DNA from 3 places in the Streptomyces sp. NPDC092369 genome. Region 2 is predicted to be linked to each of the others. Evidence: predicted binding sites of a transcription regulator. Region 2 holds the regulator's gene; each other region holds the start of a gene.
What was found. The regulator HspR, encoded in region 2, represses chaperone genes until heat shock. The targets are predictions, from matches to a motif close to TTGAGNNNNNNNNNCTCAA.

Region 1: the regulator HspR is predicted to act here: its motif matches at 3,751-3,769, upstream of dnaK (molecular chaperone DnaK).
Region 3: the regulator HspR is predicted to act here: its motif matches at 2,576-2,594, upstream of lon (endopeptidase La).

Annotation. Positions count from the first base shown of each region.
Region 1 is NZ_JBIVQP010000001.1:1,451,855-1,458,390, forward strand. It holds gene ACIQI8_RS06375 (helix-turn-helix domain-containing protein) at 1-262, shown strand, start outside; gene ACIQI8_RS06380 (SAM-dependent methyltransferase) at 375-1,190, shown strand; gene narJ (nitrate reductase molybdenum cofactor assembly chaperone) at 1,337-1,819, shown strand; gene dnaK (molecular chaperone DnaK) at 1,824-3,704, opposite strand; gene ACIQI8_RS06395 (OsmC family protein) at 3,846-4,274, opposite strand; gene ACIQI8_RS06400 (hypothetical protein) at 4,396-6,129, opposite strand; gene ACIQI8_RS06405 (ATP-binding protein) at 6,192-6,536, opposite strand, start outside.
Region 2 is NZ_JBIVQP010000005.1:500,830-507,365, forward strand. It holds gene dnaK (molecular chaperone DnaK) at 1-1,319, shown strand, start outside; gene grpE (nucleotide exchange factor GrpE) at 1,316-1,966, shown strand; gene dnaJ (molecular chaperone DnaJ) at 2,000-3,190, shown strand; gene ACIQI8_RS30610 (heat shock protein transcriptional repressor HspR) at 3,196-3,648, shown strand; gene ACIQI8_RS30615 (PA14 domain-containing protein) at 3,735-5,702, opposite strand; gene ACIQI8_RS30620 (PA14 domain-containing protein) at 5,708-6,536, opposite strand, start outside.
Region 3 is NZ_JBIVQP010000003.1:570,092-576,627, reverse strand. It holds gene ACIQI8_RS19470 (spermidine synthase) at 97-774, opposite strand; gene ACIQI8_RS19465 (rhomboid-like protein) at 955-1,713, shown strand; gene ACIQI8_RS19460 (GNAT family N-acetyltransferase) at 1,703-2,344, opposite strand; gene lon (endopeptidase La) at 2,617-5,037, shown strand; gene ACIQI8_RS19450 (lysozyme) at 5,135-5,971, opposite strand; gene ACIQI8_RS19445 (MarR family winged helix-turn-helix transcriptional regulator) at 6,196-6,536, shown strand, end outside.

The sequences.
Region 1 (6,536 bases), on a different contig from region 2:
CGAGCGCGACCGCGTCACGCTCCAGATCGCCGAGTTCGAGGACGGTCCGCACCCGGGGACGTACGCGCCCTTCACCCTGTTCCGCTTCGCCGAGCCGGAGCTGCCCGACATGGTCTTCACCGAGTACCTGACCGGTGCCCTGTACCTCGACTCCCGCAGCGAGGTCTCCGCGCACCTGGAGGTCCTCGACCACATGACGGCGCGCGCGGCCTCGGCCGAGCGCACCAAGAAGCTGCTGCGGGAGTGCCGCGAGGACTTCTGAGCGGCCCGTCCCTGAGCGGCACAGCACAGCCCGGAACCACCCGCACTTCTCCCCCCACGGCACCTCCTGCGTCACGCACCGCACCTTTCCCACACCGAGGAGAAGACTCCGCATGACCGGATCCGACGGCGCACCCGTCCAGATAGACACCAGCCGGCCGCACCCGGCCCGGGTGTACGACTGGTGGCTGGGCGGCAAGGACAACTACCCGGTGGACGAGGAGCTGGCCCGCCGGATCCTCGCCGCGGACGGGACGGCGGTGCGCGGGGCGCGCGCCAACCGCCGCTTCATGCACCGGGCGACCCGTACCGTCGCCGAGGCCGGCATCCGCCAGTTCCTGGACATCGGCACGGGCATCCCCACCGAGCCCAACCTGCACCAGGTGGCGCAGGGCATCGCCCCGGACTCGAAGGTGGTGTACGCGGACAACGACCCGATCGTCCTGCGGCACGCGGAGGCGCTGCTGCACGGCTCGGCCGAGGGCAGCACGGAGTACGTGCACGCGGACGTCCGCGACCCGGACACGATCCTGCGGCTGGCCGGCGAGAGCCTCGACTTCACGCAGCCGATCGCGCTGTCGCTGGTCGCGCTCACCCACTACCTGGGCGAGGACCCCGCGGGCGACGACGTGTACGGGCTGATCAAGCGGTACGTCGACGTCCTCGTCCCGGGCAGCTACCTGGTGATGTCGCAGGTCACCCCGGACCTCAACCCGGAGGCCATCGCGCAGGCCGCCGACCACTTCCGGCGCAGCGGCACCCCCTTCTTCCCGCGCAACCTGGCCGAGTTCTCGCGGTTCTTCCACGGACTGGAGCTGCTCGGCCCCGGCGTCATCTCGGTCTACGGCTGGCGGCCGGACCCGGAGGACGTGGCGGCCCAGGCGGAGGGCATCGTGCCCCTGTACGGCGCGGTCGCCCGCAAGGCCTGAACCCGTACGGCTGCGGTGAACGGGTGCGCTCCCCCGCCCCGCCCTAGGTTCGACACACGGGCGAGCAAGGGAGCGCAGGTGACGGACACGGACTCGCGGAGAAACGAGTGGCTCTCTCGGCCCGGTCGACGAGGGAAGGAGACCTGATGCCCTCGGACGCCGTGCTGTACCAGGCGGCCGCGCTCTGCCTGACCTATCCCGACGAGGACTTCCGCGCCCGGCTTCCCCTGCTGCGCGAAGCCGCCCCGCAGCTAAGGGAGTTCGTCGACCACGCGGCCCTCACCCCGGCCCGGACGCTTGCCACGCACTACGTCCAGGTGTTCGACCTCGACGACCGGCACAGCCTGTATCTCCGTTCGTGGCACGACGGCGGTGCCCGGCGGAGCGGCATGACCCTGGACCACTTCAGGGAGCTGTACCGCACGCACGGGCTTGAGTTCGCCGACGAGGAACTGCCCGACTTCCTGCCCGCGGTCCTGGAGTTCACGGCCCGCACGGGCAACCTGGACCTGCTCACCGAGTACCGCGCCGCCCTGGACCGGCTCCGCACCCGGCTCACCGGCTTCGGCACCCCGTACGCGTCGGTCCTGGACGCCGTCTGCGCCACCCTCCCGACCGCGCACACGTAGGCGCCTAGGCCGCGCCGCCCTTCTGGTCCCGGTCCTCGTCGACGATCTCCGCGTCCACCACTCCCTCGTCGTCCTGCGGTGAGGTGTCCTGCTCGGTACCGGTACTGGCGCCGGAGTCGTCCGTCCCGGGCCGGTCGGCCTGGGCGTACATCGCCTGGCCCATCTGCTGGCTGACGGAGGCGAGTTTCTCCACGCCCGCGCGCAACGCGGCCGTGTCGGCGTCCTGTTCCAGCAGAGCCTTCAGCTCCGTGGCCGCGGCCTCGACCTCGGTCCGGGTCTCGGCCGGGACGCGCTCCTCGTTCTCGCGGACGAACTTCTCGGTCTGGTAGACGAGTTGCTCGGCCTGGTTGCGGGTCTCGGCGGCCTCCCGGCGCTTGCGGTCCTCGTCGGCGTACTGCTCGGCCTCCCGCATCATGCGGTCGATGTCGTTCTTCGGGAGCGCGGAGCCGCCGGTGACCGTCATCTTCTGCTCGCGGCCGGTCGCGAGGTCCTTGGCGGAGACGTGCATGATGCCGTTGGCGTCGATGTCGAACGCGACCTCGATCTGCGGCACCCCGCGCGGCGCGGGCGGCAGACCGGTGAGGTCGAAGACGCCCAACTTCTTGTTGTACGCGGCGATTTCGCGTTCGCCCTGGTAGACCTGGATGCCGACCGAGGGCTGGTTGTCGGCGGCGGTCGTGAAGATCTCCGAACGCCGGGTCGGGATCGTGGTGTTGCGCTCGATCAGCTTGGTCATGATGCCGCCCTTGGTCTCGATGCCGAGGGACAGCGGGGTGACGTCGAGCAGCAGGACGTCCTTGACGTCGCCGCGGATGACGCCCGCCTGGAGGGCCGCGCCGACGGCGACGACCTCGTCCGGGTTGACGCCCTTGTGCGGGTCCTTGCCGGTGAGTTCCTTGACCAGGTCGGTGACCGCGGGCATACGGGTCGAGCCGCCGACCAGGATGACGTGGTCGATCGCCGCCAGCGGCACGTTCGCGTCCTTGATCGCCTGGTGGAAGGGCGTCTTGCAGCGGTCGAGGAGATCGGCGGTCAGCTCCTGGAACTGCGCCCGGGTCATCTTCTCGTCGAGGTGCAGCGGCCCGGCCGCGGAGGCCGTGATGTAGGGCAGGTTGATGGTGGTCTCGGTCGAGCTCGACAGCTCGATCTTGGCCTTCTCGGCGCCCTCGCGCAGCCGTTGCAGGGCCATCTTGTCGGTGCCGAGGTCGATGCCCTGCTGCCCCTTGAACTTCTTGACCAGGTACTCGACGACCCGCTGATCCCAGTCGTCACCGCCCAAGTGGGTGTCGCCGTTGGTCGCCTTGACCTCGATGACACCGTCGCCGATCTCCAGCAACGACACGTCGAAGGTGCCGCCGCCGAGGTCGAAGACCAGCACGGTCTGCTCCTCGCCCCGGTCCAGACCGTAGGCGAGCGCGGCCGCCGTCGGCTCGTTGATGATCCGCAGCACCTTCAGGCCCGCGACCTCCCCGGCCTCCTTGGTCGCCTGCCGCTGCGAGTCGTCGAAGTACGCCGGCACGGTGATCACCGCGTCCGTGACGTCCTCACCGAGGTAGGCCTCGGCGTCCCGCTTCAGCTTCTGCAGCACCCGGGCTGACAACTCCTGCGCCCGGTAGCGGGTCCCGTCGATCGAACCCTCCGCGGGGAAACGCCACTCCGCGTCGCCCATGTACCGCTTCACCGAGCGCGCGGTGCGCTCCACGTTCGTCACGGCCTGCCGCTTGGCGACCTCGCCGACCAGCACTTCCCCGTTCTTGGCGAAGGCCACCACCGACGGTGTGGTCCTGGCTCCCTCCGCGTTGGCGACGACGGTGGGTTCGCCGCCCTCCAGGACGGCGACCACCGAGTTCGTGGTCCCCAGATCGATCCCGACCGCACGTGCCATTTCGGTCCCCTTCCGCCAGGGCACTTCCCCGACTACAGCACAAAACTTGAGTGCGCTGTTGTCAATGCCGCCTACCCGGAAACGACGATGCCGCGCCTCCGATCGGGAAACGCGGCACCGAAGAAGGGACCGACTACGGGGTCAGGCGAGCTTGGCCGACAGCGTGATGGTCGTGCCGGAGAGCGCCTGGCTGACCGGGCAGTTCTTCTTGGCGTCCTCGGCGGCGGCGACGAAGGTCTCGTCGTCGATGCCGGGGACCGTGCCCTCGACCGTGAGGTGGATGCCGGTGATGCCCTCACCCGGCTGGAAGTTCACGTCGGCCGAGGTGACGAGCTTGGTGGGCGGGGTGCCGGCGCCGTTGAGGGCGTGCGACAGCGCCATGGAGAAGCAGCTGGAGTGCGCGGCGGCGATCAGCTCTTCCGGGCTGGTCTTGCCGTTGGCGTCCTGGGAGCGCGAAGCCCACGTGACCGGCTGCGCCTCGATGGCACCGGAGGAGTCGAAGTTCACGACACCTTGGCCCTCGATCAGGTTGCCTTCCCAGACGGTGTGTGCGGAGCGCGTGGTTGCCACGATTGTTCCTTTCGGGTGGGGTCCCGTGCGGGACCCGTATCCGGGTGCCAGGGCACCATCCGATCACACCTTCGGCCGGTGCACCCACATGACCGGTAGGACGGTCGTCCACGCCGTGAGGTCAGCGCACCCGGAACACCGGCCCCCGCGCGCTGAACGGCAGTCGGGCGCCCTGCGGGATCAGGTACGCGTGCTCGCGTCGCACGCGCAGGACGTCGCACCAGCCGTCGGTGATGACCAGGATCGGGGCGCCGGGCGGGAAGTCGTCGGCGCGGTGCAGGAGGTCGATGCCGGGCTGGAGGACCGTACCGCCGCGGCCGTGCACCCGGACGCGGCCGGCGATCTCCGTCACCGGCACGAAACCGGCGTCGTGCGCGGCCGCGTCGCAGAAGACGACGCGGGCGGCCGGTACGTCACGGGCCTCGGCGTACGAGGCGATCGCGCCGAGTGCCTTGCCGAGCAGGACGCGGTCCATGGAGCCGGAGGTGTCGAGGACCACGCCGAAGGTGCAGCGGGCGATCTCCTCGGGCGGGAAGTACCGGCCCGCGCGCGGGATGTCGGGGGTGGAGGACTGACGGCGCGAGGGACGGGCGTAGGAGCGGACCGGTTCGGGTCGGGGCACGAACTCGTCGAACCAGCGGGCCAGTTGGGCGTCCCAGGGCAGTGGCGGGTGACTGAGGGCGCGGATCTCCTCGATCAGGCCGCCGGGCAGGTGGCCGCGCTCCTGCTGCTGGTGCAGGTCGAGGCCCTGGCACAGGCCCCGCCGGTAGAACTCGTCGAGGTCGACGTAGTCGCCGGGCGGGCCCAGCGGGGCGCCGAGCACGTCACCGACGCCCTTGCCGCGCAGGGTGGCCAGGCGGCGCATGCGGCGCAGGTCGCCGGCGATCCGGTCGTAGACCTCCTCGGCGGACAGGCCCCTCAACTCGCGGTCGTACAGCAGTCCTTCGGGCATCGTGCCGACCTGCATCTCGCTCAGCCAGCCGTTGACGACGTAGTCGCAGGCGATGTTGAAGAGATAGGGGTCGCGGGTGCCGCAGCGGTCGCCGTGGCGCAGGGCGGCGTGCAGCATCTCGTGGCCGAGGATGAACCGCCACTCCTCGTCGTCGAAGGTCCGCAGCGGGTTGACGTAGATCTCGCCGGCCTCGGTGTTGACGGCGGCCACCGCGATGCCGTGAGCACGGGCGAGTTCGGCGTCGGCGACCAGCTTGATGCCGGCCGCGATGCCGCCGAGCAGCGGGTAGGAGGAGACGAACCAGCTCAACGCCCGCTGCCAGGGCCGTAGTTCGGCGGTCTGTCCGGTCAGGGAGTCACGGCGGCCGCCCGCCATGTCCATCGCCGCGGACACGGTCCGGGTCAGCGCGGTGGCGAACGCCAGCTGCCAGTCCGGGGGTTGACCGAGCCAGCCGTGCCAGGGCAGGAGCAGCTGGTCGGGCTCGCCGCCCGCCGTACCGCAGTGCTCGTACGCGGCCGGGAGGCCGTCCCGCCGCCAGCGCGCGGCGACTTGCTCCTCGTCGCCGTCGGGGTAGGCGGTGGGCAGTTCCTCGGGGGTGCGGCCGATGGTGAAGCCGAGCAGGAAGCGGTTGACGATGACGCAGCGCGCGGCGAGGTCGAAGCGGTCCGGCTGGGTGCGCTCGCCCTTGACGGCCGGCACGTGTCCGAAGCCGAGGTGGAGCACGGCGTGCGCCACCGCCCAGGCCCAGTCGGCGGGTTCGGCGAGGCGCTGGGGGTGGGCGTGCAGGTCGCCGTCGGAGTCGACGCGCACCAGGCCGTCCCGGGGCGCGAGTCGGCAGTCCTCGTGCCGGCAGACGGTGAACTCCACTGCCGCGAGCGCCGGGTTGGCCCCGACAAGGCGCATCCCCTCGGCGAAGGCCTCGGCCGCGAGGTCCCGCTTCCTCTCGCCCTTGGTCCGGGCCCGGCTCACCGACGCGCCTCCACCAGGCGCGGCATGTCCCGGGCCGCCTCGACGAGGAACCACGAGGGCAGCACGGGGTTGCCGTCGGCGTCGGAGGCGATGACGGTCTGCGCGACCTCGACGGAGATCTCGGCGAGCTGCACGAGCAACGACTTGGCGCGGTACGCCGTCTGGCGGCCGGTGGCCGACATGTGGTCCTTGCTGACCGGGAGTTCCTTGACCAGGCGGCCGCGGAAGGACTCGGCGAGGTAGTAAAGCAGGTCGCGGTCCTGCATGCGGTGCGGCCAGCCGGCGTCGCCCTTGATGATGGCCTCGATGCCGTACTGGCTGCGCACGATCTTGACGTAGCC
Region 2 (6,536 bases):
CCCTGCTGGAGATCGGCGACGGCGTCGTCGAGGTGAAGGCCACCAACGGCGACAACCACCTCGGTGGTGACGACTGGGACCAGCGCGTCGTCGACTACCTGGTGAAGCAGTTCGCGTCCGGCCACGGTGTGGACCTGGGCAAGGACAAGATGGCCCTGCAGCGTCTGCGCGAGGCCGCCGAGAAGGCCAAGATCGAGCTGTCCAGCTCCACCGAGACCTCGATCAACCTGCCCTACATCACGGCGTCCGCCGAGGGCCCGCTGCACCTGGACGAGAAGCTCACCCGCGCCCAGTTCCAGCAGCTGACGGCCGACCTGCTGGAGCGCTGCAAGACGCCGTTCCACAACGTCATCAAGGACGCCGGCATCTCCATCAACGAGATCGACCACGTCGTCCTCGTCGGTGGCTCCACCCGTATGCCCGCCGTCGCCGAGATCGTCCGCGAGCTCACCGGCGGCAAGGACGCCAACAAGGGCGTCAACCCGGACGAGGTCGTCGCCATCGGCGCCGCCCTGCAGGCCGGTGTCCTCAAGGGTGAGGTCAAGGACGTCCTGCTCCTCGACGTGACCCCGCTGTCCCTCGGCATCGAGACCAAGGGAGGGATCATGACCAAGCTCATCGAGCGCAACACCACGATCCCGACCAAGCGTTCCGAGATCTTCACGACGGCCGAGGACAACCAGCCGTCGGTGCAGATCCAGGTCTACCAGGGCGAGCGCGAGATCGCGGCGTACAACAAGAAGCTCGGGATGTTCGAGCTGACCGGTCTGCCGCCGGCCCCGCGTGGCGTCCCGCAGATCGAGGTCGCCTTCGACATCGACGCCAACGGCATCATGCACGTGACCGCGAAGGACCTCGGCACGGGCAAGGAGCAGAAGATGACCGTCACCGGCGGCTCCTCGCTGCCGAAGGACGAGGTCGACCGGATGCGCCAGGAGGCCGAGAAGTACGCGGAGGAGGACCACGCCCGCCGCGAGTCCGCCGAGACCCGCAACCAGGGCGAGCAGCTCGTCTACCAGACCGAGAAGTTCCTCAAGGACAACGAGGACAAGGTCCCGGGCGACATCAAGACCGAGGTCGAGGCCTCCGTCGAGGAGCTGAAGGCCGCGCTCAAGGGCGAGGACACCGCCGAGATCCGCACCGCCACCGAGAAGGTCGCGGCCGTCTCGCAGAAGCTGGGCCAGGCCATGTACGCCGACGCCCAGGGTGCCCAGGCCGCCGGTGGCGCGTCCGCCGACGCCGGTGACGCCCCCAAGGCCGACGACGACGTCGTGGACGCGGAGATCGTGGACGACGAGCGCAAGGACGGTGCCGCGTGACGGAGGAGACCCCGGGCTTCGACGAGAAGCCCGACGTCCCCTCCGGCGCCACCCCCGAAGACGCCGAGCCGAAGGCCGCCTCCCCCTCCACGGAGGAGGGGGCGGCCCCGGCCGGGGACGCGAGTCTGCAGATCGCCGGTCTGACGGCCCAGCTGGACCAGGTGCGCAAGGCCCTTGAGGAGCGCACCGGAGACCTCCAGCGGCTGCAGGCCGAATTCCAGAACTACCGCCGCCGTGTGGAGCGGGACCGGGTCACGGTCAAGGAGATCGCCGTCGCGAACCTCCTGACCGAACTCCTGCCCGTGCTCGACGACATCGGCCGCGCGCGGGAACACGGCGAGTTCGTCGGCGGCTTCAAGTCCGTCGGGGAGTCGCTGGAGACCGTCGCGGCGAAGATGGGACTGCAGCAGTTCGGCAAGGAGGGCGAGCCCTTCGACCCGACCATCCACGAGGCCCTGATGCACTCGTACGCGCCGGACGTCACCGAGACGACCTGCGTGGCGATCCTGCAGCCCGGGTACCGCTTCGGCGAGCGCACCATCCGCCCCGCGCGGGTGGCCGTCGCCGAACCCCAGCCCGGGGCGCAGCCCGTCAAGGCCGAGGACGAGGCCGATGACGAGAAGGACAACGGCCCTGAGGAGGGCTGACGTAGACACCGTACGGAAGGAGGGACGTCGAGGATGAGCACCAAGGACTTCATCGAGAAGGACTACTACAAGGTCCTCGGCGTTCCCAAGGACGCCACTGAGGCCGAGATCAAGAAGGCCTACCGGAAGCTCGCCCGCGAGTTCCACCCGGACGCCAACAAGGGCAACGCCAAGGCGGAGGAGCGCTTCAAGGAGATCTCCGAGGCGAACGACGTCCTCGGCGACCCCAAGAAGCGCAAGGAGTACGACGAGGCCCGCGCCCTCTTCGGCAACGGCGGCTACCGCCCGGGGCCGGGCGGCGCGGGCGGCGGCAACTTCAACTTCGACCTGGGCGACCTCTTCGGAGGCGGCGCCCAGGGCGGCGCCGGAGGCCAGGGTGCCGGCGGCTTCGGCGGCGGCCTCGGAGACGTCTTCGGGGGCCTGTTCAACCGCGGTGGCGCGGGCACGACCCGTACCCAGCCGCGGCGCGGCCAGGACATCGACACCGAGGTCAGCCTCAGCTTCACCGAGGCGATCGAGGGGGCGACGGTCCCGCTGCGCATGTCCTCGCAGGCCCCCTGCAAGGCCTGTTCGGGCACCGGCGACGCGAACGGCAACCCTCGGGTGTGCCCGACCTGCGTCGGCACCGGCCAGGTGGCCCGGGGTTCGGGCGGCGGCTTCTCGCTCACCGACCCCTGCCCCGACTGCAAGGGCCGCGGCCTGATCGCCGAGACGCCCTGCGAGGTCTGCAAGGGCAGCGGCCGGGCCAAGTCCTCCAGGACCATGCAGGTCCGCATCCCCGCCGGCGTGGCGGACAGCCAGCGGATCCGGCTGCGCGGCAAGGGCGCACCGGGCGAGCGCGGCGGTCCGGCCGGCGACCTGTACGTCACCGTGCACGTCGACGCCCACCCGGTCTTCGGCCGCAGGGACGACAACCTCACGGTGACCGTGCCGGTGACGTTCTCCGAGGCGGCGCTCGGCGGCGAGGTCAGGGTCCCGACCCTGGGCGGACCGCCGGTCACCCTGAAGCTGCCGCCGGGCACGCCCAACGGCCGCACCATGCGCGCCCGCGGCAAGGGCGCGGTCCGCAAGGACGGCACCCGCGGGGACCTGCTGGTCACCGTCGAGGTGAGTGTCCCGAAGGACGTGACGGGGAAGGCTCGTGACGCACTGGAGGCGTACCGAGAAGCGACCGCGGGCGAGGACCCGCGGGCGGAGCTGTTCCAGGCCGCGAAGGGAGCATGAGAGAGATGGACGGCCGTCGACGTAACCCATACGAGTTGACCGAGGAGACTCCGGTCTACGTCATTTCGGTGGCGGCCCAGCTCTCCGGCCTGCACCCGCAGACGCTGCGCCAGTACGACCGCCTCGGCCTGGTCTCCCCGGACCGCACGGCCGGGCGCGGTCGCCGCTACTCGGCCCGCGACATCGAACTGCTGCGCACCGTCCAGCAGTTGTCGCAGAACGAGGGCATCAACCTGGCCGGCATCAAGCGCATCATCGAGCTGGAGAACCAGGTCATGGCGCTCCAGCAGCGCGTCGCCGAACTCCAGTCGGCGGTCGACGGCGCGGCGGCGGCGATGCAGCAGCGCGAGGCCGCGGTGCACGCGTCCTACCGGCGCGACCTGGTGCCGTACCAGGAGGTGCAGCAGACCAGCGCGTTGGTGGTGTGGCGGCCCAAGCGCCAGCAGTCCTCGGACTGACGCCCGCACCTGCGTGAGAGGGGCCCGGAGTTCTCTCCGGGCCCCTCTCGCGTGCCGGCGTGCTCGGACACGTGCTCAGATCGCGTCTACGGCTCCAGGATCGCCCAGTCCGCCCCGGGCGCCGACTCCGTGCCGTCGGCGTACAGCGCGCTCACCCAGTAGTGGTGGGTGGTGCCGCGGGCGGCGGTCGTGTCGTCGTAGGAGAGCTCCGTGGTGGTCGCCAGCTTCTCGTACGCCTCCGTGGCCGGGTTCCAGCGGTAGACCCGGTAGCCCGTCGCCGAGTCGGCCGTGTTCCACGCCAGGCCGACGCCCGAGGCGGTCGCGGTCGCCGTCAGGGCGATCGGCGAGTCCTCCGGGGTCGCCACCGACGGGGTCAGGTCCAGCTCGTCGACCGTGACGGCGTACACGGGACCCGACGACCACCTGGTGGAGTTGCCCGCGGTGTCGACCGCGGCCACGAAGTAGCAGCGGTGGTCGCCGTCGGGCAGGGTCACGTCCGTGTGGCGCGAGGTGGACGGGGACAGCCACGCCCACTCCGACATGGAGCAGACCTGTTCCTCGCCCTCCTCGCCGAGGACGGTGCCCCGGTAGACCGCGTACCGGGCCAGGTCGGGCTCGGTGTTGTCGTCCCAGTCCAGCTCGATGCCGTACTCCGTGGCCGTCGCGGTCAGCCCGGTCACCGGGGCCGGCGCCTTGTCCGAGGCGAGCGTGGTCACGGTGACCGTCGCGGAGGGGAGGGAGACGGCGCGCGCCTGGTCCTCCGTCGTCACCGCGTAGTGGTACGTGGTGTCCTCCGCCGCCGAGTGGTCGCCGCAGCTGTAGCGCCGTGCCCCGTCGGCGAGTTCCTTGTACGTCGTGGTGCACGACACCGGCGTGGTGGACGTGTTCACCGGCAGGGTCGTCGAGCGGTACACGTGGAAGGTGAGGACGTGCGCGTCCTCCGGCCTCACCGTCCAGGACAGCAGCGCGGCCCCGATGTCCGCCGTCGCCGTGAGGTCGCGCGGCGCGGCGGGTGACCGGTGCGCGCTCACGGCGTCGCTGTACGGGGAGAGATGGCCGGAGCCGTCCACCGCGGCGACCTTGTAGGCGTACGTGGAGACCCGGTCGAGCGTGTCGTCGCTGAGGTGGTTGGAGCCGACGTCGGTGACCTTGTCGGCGCCGCCCGGATTCGTGCGCACCACGCGGTACTTGACGGCCCCGGGTACCGCCCGCCAGGACAGTTCGGCGGCGGTGTCCGTGACCGAGGAGGCGAGGCCGCCCGGCGCGGTCAGCGTGATGCTGGTGACCAACTGGTCGGCGGTACCGGCCGATTCGTTGCCCGCCTTGTCGTAGGCGCGCACCTCGTAGTAGTAGACCGCGCCGGTCGCGGGCGGGGTGTCCGTGTACGAGGTCGCGGTCGTGCCGGCCAGCCGCGTCCAACTCGTGCTGTCCCGCAGCCGCCGGTAGACCCGGTACCCCGCGAGATCCATCTCGACGTTCCTGCCCCAGCTCAGCTTCGCCTTGTTGCCCGCCGTGTCGTACGACACCAGCGGGTCCCTCGGCGGGAGGGGCTTGACCTTGTCGACGCTCGCCGAAGTGCGGGGCGTGTACGCGAACTTGACCTTGGCTGCGCCGGTCCAGTTGACGTAGTCGACGCGGAGGGTGTGCCTGCCCTTCGGCACGGTCACGTTGACGGTCTTGCCCACGGCCTTGGAGGTGTTCTTCCACAGGTCGACCTTGCGGACGCCGTCGACGTACACCCGTATCCCGTCCAGCCCGGAGGCGGTGAGCGCGAAGGGCCCGCCGGAGCCGAAGTCGCGGGTCACGCTCCAGCGCACGCCGAAGTTGTCCTTCGGGAGGCCGGTGGAGGGGGCGCCGCTCCAGCTCTCGTCGATCGCGCTGTCGCAGTCCGTCTTCTTCGGGGTGCCCTTGAAGGTGGTGTTGGCGAAGAACTGCCGCTTGAGCACAGGGGAGTTGCAGCCGGTGGCCGCCGAGGCCGAGGGAGTGGCCACGGCGGTGAGGACACCGCACGTGCCGGCCAGCACCACGGCCGTGGCCTGAAGGGCCGTCTTCATCGGGGTCACTCTCCGCTCGGCAGGGACACGGCGGAGTCCACGTTGCTGAAGGTCTCCGAGCCGTCGCGGGCGACGACCGAGAGCAGGTAGTAGACGGTTGTGCCGGGGGGCAGGGTCCTGTCGACGTAGCTGGTGGCGGTGGGCGCCAGCGGCACGTCGGTCAGGCGGACGTAGGTGCCGCTCGTACGGTCCCAGCGGTAGACGTTGATGCCGGCCGCCTCCGTCGCGACCGAGTCGGCGCACTCGACGTACATGCCGCCCGCGTCGCCGAGAGTCGTGTACGCGGCCACGAAGCAGGGCGCGGTGTCCTCGGGGACGGTCGTCGGCCGCAGGTCCTGCTCGGTGACGGTGACCGTGGAGACGGGGCTGTCCCAGTCGTTGCCCCTCTGGTCGGCGCTGTTGCCGTAGACGTCGACGGGAACGACGGCGTACTTCCTGGTCTCACCGTCGGCGACCGACGGTCCGGCGACGTACTCGGACGTGCTCCCGGAGACCGTGTCGAGGTACTCGAGCCCGGAGTGGGGGGCGTACTCGTAGATCTGGTACCTGTCCAGGTCCGCCGCAGGACTGTCGTCCCAGTCCAACTTGACGCCGTACTCCAGGGGTTCGGCCGTCAGGTGGGTTACGGGCGGCGGCGGGATCTCGTCGCCGGGGCGCGTCACGGTCATCTCGGCGGAGCCGGTGGACCAGCGCCCTGCGGTGTTCTGCCGGGTCATCACGTAGTGGTACGTGGTGCCCTGGTCGCCCTCTTCGTCCACGCAACTGCGGATCCTGGCGCCGGCCGCGTCGGTACGGATCTCACGGTCACGGCAGTTGACGAGGTTGTCGTATGTC
Region 3 (6,536 bases), on a different contig from region 2:
GTGATCCCTTGGCTGCCCATGCCTGGGCATGCTTGCGATTGACGCTTGAATGATCCGCGCCAGGGCAGCAGGGTACGGGGAGTAACGGTGCCACGGCTATCCAGGTCGGACAGCGAGGTGCACGACGTCCGGAACTCCCCGGGCAACCGGGATCTCTTCGGTACGCACCCGTTGGAACCCGGCATTCCGCAGTGTTCCTTCAAATTCCGGAGAGGGCTGCGCGGACCACACCGCGAGCACCCCACCAGGCCTCAACACCCGTGCGCAGCCTGCGAGTCCGGCCGCCGAGTAGAGCCCGTCATTGCCCTCCGTGACGGTCCAGTCCGGGCCGTTGTCGATGTCCAGGCACAGCGCGTCATACGTGTCGCACGTCTCATTGACGTGATCGAGCAGGTCGGTCTCGGTGATGCGGGTGCGCGGATCGGCGATCGCCCTGTCCGAAATACCGGACAGCGGCCCGTCCAGATGCCAGTCCACGACGGCGTGCTCCCGCTCCACGACCGTGATCGCGCCCCAACGCGGGTTCGCTGCCGCGTGTGCGAGCGAGAAGCCGACGCCGAGCCCGCCGATCAGCAGCTCCGGCCGCTCCCGGCCGTCCAGCGCGGAGAGCGCCGCGTCGACCAGCAGCCGCTCCGAACGGCCGTCCGAGGTGTCCATCAGGAAGCACCCGTTGGCGATGATCTGCAGCAGGTCGCCGTGCCGACGCAGCACGACCTCGCCGTACGGTCCCTCGCGCCGGTCCAGGACCACTGGGCTGTCATAGAAGGCGGTCATCAGCCCATCCTGCACGAACTCGGCTTTACGGCCACGGGAATGAGGGGTTGACCACCCATGGCCGCCGGACGCGCCGGAAGCTTGAGAGCTTCCTGAGAATCACCCCCCACGTGGCGCTCGTCATAGACAGGGGGCCCCGGGGCGTCGAAGGCTGGGACGAAACGGAAGGAGTGCCTCACCGTGGATCCCGCCCCACCGGCCGACGCGAAGGCCTCCGGCCTGCTGGACGGAGTACCGAGGCAGCGGAGCCGCTGTGCCGCGTCCGCCGGTGACATGCAAGGAACGCCGGCAGCGACACCCCCGGCGCAAGCCCTTCGCGTCCCGCGCGTCCTGCGTCTCCTCCCCACCCCCACCGGCACACCGTTCACCTTCGGCTTCGCGGTGGTCCTCGCCCTCACGTCGCTGATCGTCGCCGACGCCGCCCCCTCTCTTGTGCACGCCCTCCACCAGGGCTCCAGCACGGACGTGGACCACCTCCTGCGGACGCCGGTGTTCGTGCTGCTCACCAGCGCGCTGTGGATCGCGGGCGGGATCGTCACGCCGTACGCCGTCCTCTTCCTGCTCGTCCTGACCGCGCTGGAGCGACGGATAGGCGGAGCGCGTACGGCGGTCGTCTTCCTGGCCGGCCACGTCCTGGCGACCCTCGCGACCGAGGTCCCGGTGGGGCTCGCGGTGCTGGTCGGGCACCTTCCGGACAGCTCGCTGCACCGGATGGACTACGGGATCAGCTTCGGCGTCGCCACGAGCGTCGGTGCTCTGGCCGGACTGGTGTCCCCGTGGGTGCGATGGCCGTTGCTCGTGCTGTTCGGCGGCTCGCTGATCGAGGACTTGATCGAGTTCACGGATCCTCTGACGAACTGGGGGCATGTGATCTCGCTGGCCATAGGGGTGGCGATGTGGCCGGTGGTTCGACGATGGCGGGGAACCCTCAGCCGGTGAACTTGGCGCTCGTCAGGAGTGCGGTCGTGGTCCAGCCGAGGTGTTCGTACAGTGCTCGTCCGTCGGGGGTGCCCGCGAGGACGCCTGTCCGTGCGCCCTGTTCGGCCGCGGTCGCCTGGAGGGTGCGTACGACGAGGCCCCCCAGGCCCTTGCGGCGGTGGGCCTCGGCGGTCTCCACCCGGTCCACGACGGCCGTCGCCCCGCTGACGCCGACCTGCCCGCGGGCCGCCAGAGCACCGTCCGGGGCCGTCACCACTGCCTGGGTGACCGGGCCGCGGCTCCAGGTGCGCAGCCGGTAGCCGTCCGGCGCGGCCGGCGGCGCGTCCCGAGTCAGGGGCACCGACATCAGGAACCCAGGCTCCGGGTCGATCCACCACCCCGGGCCCAGCCACCCCCGTACCAGCGCCGGATCCGCGAAGACCTTCAGCCAGACGCCGTAGCCCGTCACGGAGTCCGCCACCTTCCGTACGACGGCTTCCTCGACGTCGGCGCCGATGTCCCCCAGCACCCTCCGGGAGACCTGCTCGACCTGCCCCACGTCGACGCTCCACCCCCACGGTTCTTCGACGGGCGGGGCTGCTCCGCGAGACAGAACCCATCCGTCCACCCAGGCGCGCACGAGGTCGTTCACGTTTCGTCCTCCAGTAAGGATCGATCAAGCACTCAGAGTATTACGCAACCCTGGACCGGCGACACCCCTCAAATGCGGCCCGGCACAAACTCAGCCCGTCCGGCGTTTGAGGACGAGGCCCCTTAAGGGCCGAAGGGGGGTCTGGGGGCGCAGCCCTCAGTAAACGTCCAGCTCAACGCCGGTTTGCTCACAGCGAACAGTGGACCGGGAACATCCGCGAAGCGCCACGCATTGAGTCGGCATAGCTCAACTTGAATGCCGAAGGGGAGATCATGGCTTCGACGTCCACACCGCTCACCCTGCCCGTGCTGCCGCTCGACGGCGAGGTCGTGCTGCCCGGCATGGTGGTTCCGCTGGACCTGAACGACACCGATGTACGTGCCGCCGTGGAGGCCGCGCAGGCCGCCGCCCGCAACGAGCCAGGAAAGCCGCGGGTGCTGTTGGTCCCACGGATCGACGGGACCTACCCGAGCACCGGCGTGCTCGGCACCGTGGAGCAGGTCGGCCGGCTGGCCGACGGTGACCCCGGTGCCCTGATCCGCGCCCGCGGACGGGTCCGGATCGGCGCCGGTACCACCGGACCGGGTGCCGCCCTGTGGGTCGAGGGCACCCGGATCGAGGAGACCGTGCCCGAGCCGCTGCCCGGTCACGTCACCGAACTTGTGAAGGAGTACAAGGCCCTCGCCACCGCCTGGCTGCGCAAGCGCGCCGCCTGGCAGGTCGTGGACCGCGTCCAGGCCATCGACGACGTGGGCCAGCTCGCGGACAACTCCGGTTACTCGCCGTTCCTCACCACCGAGCAGAAGATCGAGCTGCTGGAGACCGGCGACCCGATCGCCCGCCTCAAGCTCGCCACCCAGCAGCTGCGCGACCACCTCGCCGAGCAGGACGTGGCCGAGACGATCGCCAAGGACGTCCAGGAGGGCGTCGACAAGCAGCAGCGCGAGTTCCTGCTCCGCCGCCAGCTGGAGGCGGTCCGCAAGGAGCTGCGCGATCTGAACGGCGAGCAGGAGGGCGAGGAGTCCGACGACTACCGCGCCCGCGTGGAGGCCGCCGACCTGCCCGAGAAGGTCCGTGAGGCCGCGCTCAAGGAGGTCGAGAAGCTGGAGCGGTCCAGCGACCAGTCCCCCGAGGGCTCCTGGATCCGCACCTGGCTGGACACGGTCCTCGAACTGCCGTGGAACGAGCGGACCGAGGACGAGTACGACATCCGGGGCGCCAAGGCGATCCTCGACGCCGAGCACTCCGGCCTGGAGGACGTGAAGGCGCGCATCACCGAGTACCTGGCGGTGCGCAAGCGCCGTACCGACCGCGGTCTGGGCGTCATCGGCGGCCGGCGCGGCGGTGCCGTCCTGGCCCTCGTCGGCCCGCCCGGCGTCGGCAAGACCTCGCTCGGCGAGTCCGTCGCGCACGCCATGGGCCGCAAGTTCGTCCGTGTCGCCCTCGGCGGTGTCCGCGACGAGGCGGAGATCCGCGGGCACCGGCGTACGTACGTCGGCGCGCTGCCCGGCCGGATCGTCCGGGCGATCAAGGAGGCCGGTTCGATGAACCCGGTCGTCCTGCTGGACGAGATCGACAAGGTCGGCTCGGACTTCCGCGGCGACCCCGCGGCGGCCCTGCTGGAGGTCCTGGACCCGGCGCAGAACCACACCTTCCGCGACCACTACCTGGAGGTCGAGCTCGACCTGAGCGACGTGGTCTTCCTGGCGACGGCCAACGTGCTCGAAGCCATCCCGGAGGCCCTCCTGGACCGGATGGAACTGGTCCGGCTGGACGGCTACACCGAGGACGAGAAGGTCGTCATCGCCCGCGACCACCTGCTCCCGCGCCAGCTGGAGCGGGCGGGTCTGAACGAGGACGAGGTGGTCATCGACGAGAGCGCGCTGCGCAAGCTCTCCGGTGAGTACACGCGCGAGGCGGGCGTCCGCACCCTGGAGCGCTCCATCGCACGGCTGCTCCGCAAGGTCGCGGCGCAGCACGAACTGGGCGAGCGGGAGCTGCCGTTCACCGTCACGGACGCGGAGCTGCGCGACCTGATCGGCCGCCCGCACCACGTCCCGGAGTCGGCGCAGGACCCGGCCGAGCGCCGTACGGCGGTCCCGGGTGTCGCCACCGGCCTCGCGGTCACCGGAGCCGGCGGAGACGTCCTGTTCGTCGAGGCGTCCCTCGCGGACCCGGAGACGGGCGCGGCGGGTCTGACCCTCACCGGTCAGCTGGGCGACGTGATGAAGGAGTCGGCGCAGATCGCGCTGTCCTTCCTGCGCTCGCACGGAGCCGAACTGGAACTGCCGGTCGCGGACCTGAAGGACCGCGGCGTGCACATCCACTTCCCGGCGGGCGCGGTCCCCAAGGACGGCCCGAGCGCCGGCGTCACCATGACGACGGCCCTGGCGTCGCTCCTGTCGGGGCGGCTCGTCCGCACGGACGTGGCCATGACGGGCGAGGTCTCGCTGACCGGCCGGGTGCTCCCGATCGGCGGCGTCAAGCAGAAGCTGCTGGCCGCGCACCGGGCGGGTGTCACCACCGTCATCATCCCCAAGCGCAACGAACCCGACCTGGACGACGTCCCCGCGGAGGTCCTGGACAAGCTCGACGTCCACGCCGTGACCGACGTCCGGCAGGTCCTGGAACTGGCCCTGTCGCCGGCCACCAACGGCGCGGAGACGGAGTCGGAGGTTCCGGTGGCGGCGTGACGGACGGCATCGGATAGGGGAAGGCCCGGGTCCCGTGAGGGAGGCCCGGGCCTTTTTCTCGCGCCTTTTTCCTGCGCTCTCCTATGCCGTGCGCGCCTCAGCCGTTGGCCAGCGCCACCACCCGGTCGAGGGCCCCATTGAACTTGTCGTGGTCGCCGACGGTCGGTCCGGACGAGGTGTACTGCCACATCGTGTAGTAGCTCCAGCCGGCCGGCAGCGTCCCCGGGGCCGTGGCGTACCGGGCGATCCAGAGCGGGTTGGCGGTGGCGAAGCCGGCGTAGTTCCCGGTGCACTGGGTCCACCAGCTGGTCGCCGTGTAGATGACGGCGTCACGGCCCGTGCGGGCCTTGTAGGTGTTCAGGAAGTCGGCGATCCAGCTGACCATCGCGGCCGTGGTCTTGCCGTAGCAGGCGGCGCCGTAGGGGTTCCACTCGATGTCGAGGACGCCGGGGAGGGTCCTGCCGTCCCGGGACCAGGCGCCGCCGTGGTCGGCGAAGTAGTTGGCCTGGGTGGCGCCGCTGGTCGTGTCGGGGGTGGCGAAGTGGTACGCGCCGCGGATCATGCCGACGTCGTAGGAGCCGTTGTACTGCTGGGCGAAGTAGGGGTTCGTGTAGTACGTGCCTTCCGTCGCCTTGCTGTACGCCCACCGGACCCCGCTGCTCCACAGGGTCGCCCAGGCGACGTTGCCCTGGTAGCCGGAGACGTCGACGCCCTCGGTCTGGGTGGCGTCACCGGGAACCGGCGTGCCGGCGCTGCCGTCGTGGGAGAGGACGCCGATGCCCATACGGGCGGAGCCCCGGGCGGGGGTGTCGGCGGCGGAGGCCGGGACGGCGAGCACGACGGTGAGGGCGGCGAGCAGGAGTCCGGCGAGGAAGGTGAGGACGGTGGGGGAGAGGTGTCCTGGGCGGGCCGATCCGGGTCTGTGCACGGGCATGGCGTGCCTCCGAGGGAGAGGTGGGGGGAACGGCCTCTGCTGGCGTGAGCATGCCAGTCAAGGGCTGACGGAGACGCTACGCAGCTGGACGAGCAGGTGGGAAGAGGGGCCAGAGGCTGCCGTTGGTCTAGCCCTGCGAAATACTTGCCGAGCTGCGGAGACGACAGTGTTCGGCGGAAACTTTCAGGACCGGGAAACCCCGGAACAGCAAGGCAGGGGCTGACGTGGACGAAGGCACAATCGGTGACGAACACCGTGTGGAGGCACAGGCGGCACCGAGCGGCGCCGACCAGGAGTACCTGTCCCTGGAGCGCGAACTGACGGTCCTGCTCCGGCGCGCCCGGGCCAGTCAGGGTGAGATGGCCCGCGAGGTCCACCCCGACCTGGAGACCGCCGCGTACGGCCTCCTCGTACGCCTCGACGAGCGCGGCCGGCAGCGGGCCACCGAACTTGCGGCCTACATCGGCGTCGGCAAGGCCACCATGTCCCGCCAGCTGCGCGCCCTGGAGGAGCTCGGCCTGATCGCCCGCGAGCCCGACCCCGCCGACGGCCGCGCCTGGCTGGT